DNA from 3 places in the Paenibacillus sp. GD4 genome. Region 1 is predicted to be linked to each of the others. Evidence: predicted binding sites of a transcription regulator. Region 1 holds the regulator's gene; each other region holds the start of a gene.
What was found. Region 1 encodes LexA, which represses DNA repair genes until DNA is damaged. Its sites were predicted from a motif close to CGAACATATGTTCG; they were not measured.
Positions count from the first base shown of each region.

Region 2: the regulator LexA is predicted to act here: its motif matches at 1,783-1,796, upstream of RAC89_RS22645 (YhjD family protein).
Region 3: the regulator LexA is predicted to act here: its motif matches at 1,844-1,857, upstream of RAC89_RS06000 (WYL domain-containing protein).

Region 1 is NZ_JAVCYK010000001.1:426,531-429,810, forward strand. It holds gene RAC89_RS01920 (hypothetical protein) at 1-257, opposite strand, end outside; gene RAC89_RS01925 (DUF896 domain-containing protein) at 286-489, opposite strand; gene RAC89_RS01930 (LysM peptidoglycan-binding domain-containing protein) at 725-1,090, opposite strand; gene lexA (transcriptional repressor LexA) at 1,238-1,858, shown strand; gene glnA (type I glutamate--ammonia ligase) at 2,175-3,280, opposite strand, start outside.
Region 2 is NZ_JAVCYK010000001.1:4,792,490-4,795,769, reverse strand. It holds gene RAC89_RS22655 (YhjD family protein) at 1-131, opposite strand, end outside; gene RAC89_RS22650 (DNA polymerase IV) at 128-1,396, opposite strand; gene RAC89_RS22645 (YhjD family protein) at 1,393-1,764, opposite strand; gene RAC89_RS22640 (LTA synthase family protein) at 2,064-3,280, shown strand, end outside.
Region 3 is NZ_JAVCYK010000001.1:1,256,639-1,259,918, forward strand. It holds gene RAC89_RS05990 (CBO0543 family protein) at 1-580, opposite strand, end outside; gene RAC89_RS05995 (dihydrofolate reductase family protein) at 670-1,200, opposite strand; gene RAC89_RS06000 (WYL domain-containing protein) at 1,624-1,824, opposite strand; gene RAC89_RS06005 (hypothetical protein) at 2,006-2,380, opposite strand; gene RAC89_RS06010 (manganese catalase family protein) at 2,405-2,974, opposite strand; gene RAC89_RS06015 (spore coat protein CotJB) at 3,077-3,280, opposite strand, start outside.

The DNA.
Region 1 (3,280 bases):
ATAAACAAGCCGAGGAAAATGTAGCTGCCCCCGGTGATCCAGTACAGGTTATCGTCCTGCCTGGTTTCACGGAAAATAATGAAGCAAAAAATCCCTGTCAGCACGAGCAGGATTGGCAAAAACCAGCTTCTTCCCCGATAAACCGTAGACTCCTCCGTTGTTGTCGCAGCGGTTATTTGTTGTTTCCCGTACTTCTGCCGATGCTTGTTCGCCATCTTACGATTGCGTCGGACCATGCGTTCCCAGTTACGCGCCATTTCCAATACCCCTTATTGTCCGTTTACCCTATTTTTTCTCTTCCTCATCGTCGACAAACTTAATGTTATCCAGCTGGGATCGTAACGAAGATTTGAACGCGTCGATATATTTCCTTCTTAGCTCGTTACGCTCTACCACTTCCTCATCGGTGAGTCCGTCCGCCTTCGCTTTGCGGGCCAGCTCATTAATCCGCTTGACGTTCGCATCGTGTTCGCTTTCGTGTTCGCTCATGACTACCCTCCAAGTTATGACTTGTCCAATGGTGATGAAGGAAACCTGCATTTACCTCATCGTCCCTTAATACTTTGACACTAAGGGGTAGGATTGTCAAGTGACGAGAGGGGAATGATCGAGAATACCAAGCATAGAAAAAAGGCGCTGCTTCGGATTCGACAGCACCTTCATCTTATAGTAAGACCCGCGTATTATCACAACTAAAAATTGTAATGGTCATAGCTAAACCCACTCACGGAAGCAACAGCTTCTGCCCTACTTTAACATTGCTGTTCTTCAGCCCGTTCATCTTCCTCAGCTCATGCACATAATCACGAACATCCGTTCCCTTCGTTGCGTGTTCAGTAGCGATCGACCATAGCGTCTCCCCCTGGTCCACGATAACCACTGCCTGCTCGGGCTCACTTTCAGTCGCAGCATAAGCGTCCTGGTCGCCGAACAGCGAAGCACCGAAGGCTCCGAAAGATAAGAAAAGCAATAAGGCCGTCACGGTAAAGATCACACGAGCGTTTAAGCCGTTGTTCTTCTTCTTGCTATGTAGCTGCTTGGACTCGTCAGCAGAATTGTATCTATGAATAAGTGTAGGATTTTGAATCATTAGTAATCGCCCCCCCAAACATTTGTTCTGTTCATAATATAACACGAACAAATGTTTGTGTCAACGATTTTTCGAACTCATGTTTGTACGAACTCCGGTTCTGTGTTATACTCCAAGTAATGATTACCAAAATTGGAGTTGATACGAATGAGCAAGATTTCCAACCGCCAACAGGCGATTTTGGATTTCATTAAGAATGAAGTTCGGGACAAGGGGTATCCCCCTTCGGTTAGAGAGATCGGCGAAGCGGTCGGACTCGCTTCCAGCTCCACGGTACACGGACATCTGGAGCGTTTGGAGAAGAAGGGGTTAATTCGCCGCGACCCTACCAAGCCGCGGGCCATCGAGATTTTGGACGGTACGGAGAATGACGGCGCTTATTCGGTGTCCGTTGCCCGCGTGCCATTAATCGGACGAGTTACGGCAGGCGTCCCGATCACCGCTACGGAGAACATTGAGGATTACTTCCCTCTGCCAAGCCACTTCGTTGGCGACAATAAGGTTTTTATGCTGAGCGTCATCGGGGATAGCATGATTGAAGCCGGCATTCACAACGGGGACTATGTCATCGTCCGCCAGCAGCAGACCGCGAATAACGGAGAGATCGTGGTGGCTATGACAGAGGAAGACGAGGCGACTGTAAAAACCTTCTATAAGGAAAAGGATCACATTCGTCTTCAGCCGGAGAATCCCGCACTGGAGCCGATCCGCTTGAAGCACGTGACCATTCTCGGCAAAGTCATCGGCCTCTTTAGAGATATTCATTAAACTCACAAACGCTCCAATCTACTTCACGGTAGAAGGAGCGTTTTTTATTGGCAACTGAAAGACTCTCCCGAAATCTGCAATAGTACAACTTTGAAGCCTTCAAAATCGTCACTTAAGACGTATTTCTGCGAATAAGCACCAATATACGGGGTGAATTGCTATCAGCAGCCTCTTTCCCCATACATTTTTGTATAATCGCACAAATGCACCAATGCCCCCCTTTCGCAATCCATTTGTTGTGCATTTGCAGAAATCGGGCAAAAAAGAAAAAGACCCGGATGAGATCACAAAAGGATCTCATTCGGGTCTCACTAGCTTAATATAAGGTCAAATACTGCTCGCGTTCCCATGCGTGAACCTGCGTGCGGTAGATATCCCACTCGATTTCCTTCAGCTCAACGAAATGAGCCAGTGCATGATCGCCCAATGCATCGCAGATGACGTCATCGCGCAGCAGCTCGTCGATCGCTTGCTTCAGATTCACCGGCAAGCTCGGAATCCCCTGCTCTTCGCGCTCCTCTTCCGTCATCACGTAGATGTTACGGTCGGTTGGAGGCGGCAGCTGGGTCTTGTTCTTGATACCGTCCAGGCCGGCCTTCAGCATAACCGCCAGCGCCAAGTAAGGATTCGCTGCCGGATCCGGGTTACGCACTTCTACGCGTGTACTCACGCCGCGGGATGCCGGAATCCGGATCATCGGGCTGCGGTTGCTCGCCGACCAAGCTACGTAGCAAGGTGCCTCATAGCCTGGTACCAAACGCTTATACGAGTTAACGGTAGGGTTCGTGATCGCAGCGAACGCGCGCGCGTGCTTCAAGATACCTGCCATATATTGTCTGGCCGTAGCGCTCAGACCCAGCTTGTCGCTCTCGTCATAGAACGCGTTCTCGCTGCCGCGGAACAAAGACTGGTGACAGTGCATGCCGGAGCCGTTCACACCGAACAATGGCTTTGGCATGAAAGTGGCATGCAGCCCATGCTGACGGGCTACGGTTTTCACTACAAGCTTGAACGTTTGAATCTGGTCAGCGGCCTTCAAGGCATCCGCATATTTGAAATCGATTTCGTGCTGACCCGGAGCAACCTCATGGTGAGAAGCTTCGATTTCGAAGCCCATTTCCTCCAGCGTGAGAACGATCTCGCGGCGGCAATTTTCGCCAAGGTCTGTAGGAGCAAGGTCAAAATAACCGCCTTGATCGTTCAGCTCCATGGTCGGGTTGCCCTTCTCATCGGTCTTGAACAGGAAAAATTCCGGCTCCGGACCTACGTTCATCGCTGTATAGCCCATCTCTTCGGCTTCCTTCAGCGCCGCCTTCAGAATGCCGCGAGGGTCTCCCGGGAACGGACGGCCGTCCGGCAAATAAACGTCACAAATCAAACGGGCAACGCGATCTTCCGTAACCCAAGGGAACACAACCCAAG
Region 2 (3,280 bases), 4.4 Mb from region 1:
TCTTTTTGCGTCGGCGGCTCGGGAGCGGCTGCCGGCTGGGGATGGCTCAGCAGCATCGACTGCTCCTTATGCTGCGGCAGCATCATGCGGCTGGATTCCCACAGGCCGTTACCTTGGAGCTTCTTGCTCATTTATAATGACCTCCGATTTTTTGTGACCTCATCATGGCCTGACCTGCCGCTCGAAGCGAGGAGGCCCTGATGATCGCAGCGCTTCCGAAGCGTTCCTTGATGTGGTCCGTAGCCTTATCCAGGGCTCTCGTCTTGATCTGATCCTCGAACAGCGTCAATTGATAGCCGGAATCATCGATAAGACCGCTCAGCATAATCCCTACGCGGCGTACCGGCATACGATCCCAGTACCGGTAGAACAGCGCCTTCGCCGCTTCAAATACCGTATTGGTATGATTGGTGGGGTCCGGCATTTTCATCTGACGCGAGAACCCCGTGGGCTGCTCATACGGACTGCACATGCAGCTGACGGAGACAACCCATCCCATAAAGCCTTTGCTGCGGCAATCGCGGCAAACCTCCTCGGTCAGCTCCAGAAGCACCGTTTCCACCTCCGAGTTCTCCAGGTAGTCTCTCGGCAGCGTCATCATATGACCGACGGACTTGGGCGGCGTAAGGAAGGTGCCCGGCGTTACGGGAGAATCATCGAGCCCGTTCGCGGTTCGCCACATGACCTCGGCATGGATGTCGCTCTGCTTTCCGAAGCGCTTGCGGAACTTATCCTTGAGAAGCGGCAGCGGCGTGCGGGCAATATCCCCGATCGTATGCATGCCTAACCGGGTAAAGTGCCCTGTCATTCGTGAACCGACACCGAACATTTTATTCACCGGCTGCTTCCAGAGCTTCCCTTCCACATCCGACGGGTTGAGTGTAAAAATGCCCTCAGAGTTCTTCTTGGCCCAGATGTCCGTGGCCAGCTTCGCCAGCATCTTGTTCGTACCGATCCCTACCCTGACCTTCACTCCCGTCTGCTGCAGCACCTTCTGCTGAATCGATCGGGCGATCGTAACGGGATCCCCGAACAGCCGAAGGCTTCCGGTTACATCCAGAAACTGCTCGTCGATGGAGAAAATCTCCACAAGGTCCGTATATTCCTTATAAATTTGTGTAATCATCAGCGACACATCGATATAATGCTGCATGCGCGGACGCATGACCACCAGCTCGGGACACTTGTTCATCGCGGCTCCCAGGCGTTCGGCCGTCGTGACCCCGTATTCCTTGGCGATCGGGCAGGCAGCCAGAACAATGCCGGAGCGAAGAGCAGGGTCTCCCGCCACCACCACCGGCTTCTCCCTGCACCAGGGATGGTCGGCCTTCTCCACGCTGGCGTAGAAGCTTTGGCAGTCCGCCAAAAAAATCGTTCTTTCGCTTTTCCCGGTCATGTTAACCGCCTCCTTATGTCCATAAGCAAGGTCATGAGCTCCGCTTTCACCAGGCTCCTTAACATTTTAAAATGATGAATGTAGCCCCGGACCTTGTACTCCACCTCGATGCCCAGTGCATTCATTTCCGTCTTCAAAATTTGAATATTGTGCTTCCTCATCCTGCTCTTGATCGCCTGCAGCTCCGGAAAAATCGATCGTTCGACCTCTTGAAGGTAAGAGATCACATGGTGATAAACAACCTTGTCCTTATACAGCTTCAGCTCGTTCAGATCTCGTGCCAGCATATCCAGCAAAATAGGCAGCAGCGTGTATTCCTTGATGATTTGAATATCCTCTTCTGTCTCGACCCTTGGATTACCACTCATAATCACACCACCATATTGCGAACGTGTATTCGTATTCTTTATTATATACCGAACACAAGTTCGATATGCAAGCAAATTTTTTTGGAAACAAAAAGAAATGCCGCCCGGCAGCGTCGGAACGCAATCGAACGGCTCTCATTGAGCTTTCAGCAAACTTTCAGTCTATTTTCATGTTAATTTAATGTAAAGAAAATATAATGAAATTGTAAAAAAACGGTCAACGGAATAGCACCTGACGGAGGAGCCTGCCACCACAGAGGCTCTTTTGCTTTTTTCAACAAAGAAAGGAGAGGTTCTTTATGAAGCGGTTCAAAACCGGCTGGAGTCTGGGAATCTCCTTCGTGACGGCCAATCTTCTTGTCCTTGCGATGCAATATGCATCCTTTAAGCCGTTCGAGGACAGCTGGATTGACTGGATACGCGATAATATGCCCCTGTATGCTCTATCGACGGCGATTCTGTTCATCCTGATTCTCGGACTGGACGGCTTGTTCGATAATACGCTGTTCGCGGCAGGCATCGCAGCCGCGGCGGTCGGCGCCTTGACGTTCGGCAATTATCATAAACTGATGGTATTGGGGGAGCCGGTCTATCCCTGGGATTTAAACCAGCTAAGGCAGTTTTCGGAAATACTGAACATTGCCCGGGATATCGCCTCGCCGCGGATCGTGACCGCTGTGCTGGCCGGGAGCGTCGTGTTATTGACGGCAACGTTCTTTCTTCCGAGAGCCAGAAAGGGAATGGCTTACCGTTTCGGCTGTGTGTTCGCAGCGGCGCTCATGGTATTCTCCTGCTTTCACGTACAGAGCACGGTATTTGCCAAGCCGCTTTCCAAGCTGGGCGTTGTCGATCACAACTGGAACCAGCGGGAAAATTATTTGATGAATGGATTTGTGATCGCCTTTCTGCAAAATATAGGAGCGAAAATTCAAAGCCAGCGGGCAGGCTACAGCGAAGAAGAGATCAACCGGATCCTCCAAAAATATACGAACCCGGCCTCCGCTGCGGGGGCTTCCGAGGAGCAGCCGAATATCGTTCTGGTCATGAACGAATCCTTGTTCGATCCGACGCGGCTCTCCGGCGTCTCCTTCAGTGAAGATCCGCTCAGCAGACTGCACCGGAATGAACAGCGGTTTCCGTCGGGCAAGTCGCTGTCCCCTACGTACGGCGGCGGTACCTCCAATGTGGAATTCGAAGCACTCACAGGGCTTTCCATGTCGTTTATGAATCAAGGAGCAACGCCTTATCAGCAGCTTTTGGTCAAAACCGATCGCTTCCCGTCCATGGTCAGCCTGCTGAAGGACAAAGGCTACCAAACGACGGCGATTCATCCGTTCGACGGAACCTTCTACAACCGGAACCGCGTGTATCCGGTGCTCGGCTTCGATCAATTCATCACTCAGGATAACATCGCTTATACAGACACTCTAACGGATAACGGATTTATTTCCGATATGGCGGCCGCCCGGCAAGTGATGGATGTGCTGAACGCAGGAGAGGCGCCGCAATTCATCCA
Region 3 (3,280 bases), 830 kb from region 1:
GTCTGCCCTGCCCCTTCGGATTAGAGGTTTTCATTTTCGAAAATAAGGAGGTTAGCAGGTAGGCCGCCTCATACAGGGTTATATAAATAAGGAAGATGATAAAGTAATTTACCCACTTGTATTTTTCGAACAAACCGAACATGACCAGTAATGGTTTGAAACCAAACCCAAATGCCAGTGCAGTTAAGACGGCATACAGGTGAAAGTTTTTCCCTCGCTTAAGGGTCCATTGATAGACGAACATGATCGCTACCGGGATCAGCGCAGCATCTAATGAAACACTGGGCAGAAACGGTATTACCTGATATGGGTATCCCCATAACCCGTAACGGATGCCGAATACATCTGTATAAGCAAATAGCACATGAGTGGCGAATCCATAAAATGCGATTTGGTAAATCCTTGTCCGATCAATAAATCTGTATACTAGAATGAGTGGGATTATAAGCATAGCCAGGATTGTCCAAAATTGCCAGGTGGTAAAATTGGAGTATAGAGACCAATAATTAACCCCCTCACGAGTAAGCTGTTCTTGAGTCGATACTATATTATGAAAATAATCAGCTTGTGTTTGCGTCATCCTTGTGTTCCCTCCTTGTTGTCCTTAGGGTACACAATTAATAACAGTAATATTACGCAATTTCCTTGGCCGTTGGATCAACAGCACAACTATTCCGGAACATAGGTCAACCTGATCACCTGTTCGCCAATTCTATCGCTTGCCACCAGGCGCAGCGGCGGCCGCGGCCCGGCGAAGAACGGCTTTCCGTGACCCAGCACGACTGGATGGAGATAGAGTCGATACTCATCAACGAGACCGAGCTCGGTTAGACTGTGAGCCAACTCCGGCCCGGCAACTTCAATCTCCCCTTCATGCTGAGCCTTCAGCCTACGTATAGCCGCTGCGAGGTCGCCCTCGATCAGAGAAGCGTTCGGACCGACGGACTTTAACGTCCTCGACACCACCCACTTCGGTTTGCTTTGCCACGCCGCTGCGTATTCCCGTTCCGGCGCATCCCATTCCAAATGGTCTCCGTCCCAATACCGCATGGTCTCGTACATGCGGCGCCCGTACAGGATGCCTGCCAAGCTGCGCACGTCGTCGATGAAATGACAGAATAGCACGGGGTCGGGCTGAAATGCCGTGTGGTCGACGAACCCGTCCAGAGACTGGTTCAATGCGAAAATGATTTTTGCCATGCGGCTGACTCTCCTCCCTGGTTTTCTCGCACATTCATCATTAGGCGTTCCATTTGCAGCCTCCTTTATGTCTAGATTTTATCATCCAACAGCATGCCCGGTTTCTCATGGATTGCTAATGTGCACAGTCATGGCTCGACCAGCAATATCCAAGGGCTTTTAAGTCAACACTAACCAGCTTGTTTTTATTCCGTAAATAACCTATAGTCCTCCGGCGGAGGATCCTCCCAGGCACGTATGATAAGAATTGTCTCCGGATCTGTTTTATCCCATTCGATAAAACCTTCTTCAGCCAGTATCGCAAGCGAATCATATACAAGTTTTTCATTACGTCCCGTCTTGATCGTTAATTCGTGGACCGTTGGCGTTCTTCTACGGATAGCTGTAAAGTTTCCAATTATACGTAACAGCTTACGCTCGGCATCATGAAGCATATTGATTCACCGGCTTTACTGCCAGAATGTTCTCGATTCGAAAAGTTCTTGGGGCATTTCGATGTAAACAATGTGCCTTAACGATACCGCCAACTGAGGATTTCACATGGATCCGCCGCTGGGTGATTCGTTCGTCAAGGCCAATATAAATAATATCAATTGTTCTACCGACGTATTTTTCCATATCCATACATATCACACCTTTAACAGGAACGTTTGTTCTACTTTATGTTATACAGAACGAACGTTCTTTATGCAAGGAGGACTTAACTATTACCAATACTTCCTATCTAATGGTTACTGGGAAAGCGAAGCTGCAAAATGGAAAAATAAAAAAATAGCACACCCACAGGGGCATGCTATTTCTTAAGCTAATCCATCGGGCCGGCGGCCCAGTTATCGTAGCTTGCAGCGGAAGGTGGGGCATGTAGCACCATCTGGGCAATGAGCCTTGTATTGTCCAGTTTATTCCTGACATAAGTCAGCTCGCTCTTCGCCTGCTCCGCAGCCAGCTTCGCCTTCAATACAAGACGTCGCAGCTCATGCGTATGAGGCCATAGCTCCGCCTCACGCGCCTGTTCATTCTTGCCCTGAATCGTCCCCTGGTAGAAAAGCTCGTTCGTCTTGGCCGTTAACGCCAGCCTGCTCTCCTCCAAGTAGGACAACGCCTTCAAATAATCCTGCTCCGCCCGCAGTACCCGTTCCGGGAGCGACTGCAGCTCCAGCAGAATATCCTCCTTCTGCACAGCGCCAACCTCCCATTGATCCTATTAAAATATTTTCTTCTGCTGCCGGTCCGCCTTAAGGATTTCGACCGCTTCACGGAAGCGCATCGAATGCACAACCTCCCGCTCCCGCAGGAATTTCAGACCGTCCTGAAGATCGACATCGTCGGTCATATCGATAAGCCATTGGTATGTAGCTCTAGCCTTCTCTTCGGCCGCAATATCCTCGTACAAATCGGCGATCGGGTCACCCTTCGCCTGTATGTAGGCCGCTGTCCACGGCACACCGCTGGCATTTTGATAAAACAAGGCATTGTCGTGCGCCACGTAATGATCATCGAGTCCCGCGGCCTTCAGCATCTCCGGTGTCGCATCCTTTGTCAGCTTATACACCATGGTCGCAATCATTTCTAGGTGTGCAAATTCCTCCGTCCCAATATCCGTCAGCAGCCCGATCACCTTATCCGGTATCGAATAACGTTGGTTCAAGTACCGTAACGCCGCTGCCAATTCTCCGTCCGCTCCGCCATACTGCTCCAAGAGCAGTTTGGCCATGCGTACGTCACATTTGCCGACCCGTACCGGATACTGCAGCTTCTTCTCATAGATCCACATAGTACGCTCCCCTCCGTTAACGAATGTTTAAGAGAACCCTGCCATGGCGCTGCAACGATTAAAGCTCAGCCCGCCTTACAACGTTAAGCGCCATGTGCGTGCCTATACCTGCCACGGCCAAGGGCCTTCCGCCCACTGCCATGGATGCTTGCTGAAGCCGAAGCTGTGGCCATACTGCGTAAGCGGTCCGAATTCCATCTGAAATTGATGCGCCACCTGCAGCCGCTGATGAGTGAATTGATTAAACTGCCTGATGGCCTGTTCATCATCGGGGTGGGTGTCAAGGTACAGGGTCAGCTCCACGAG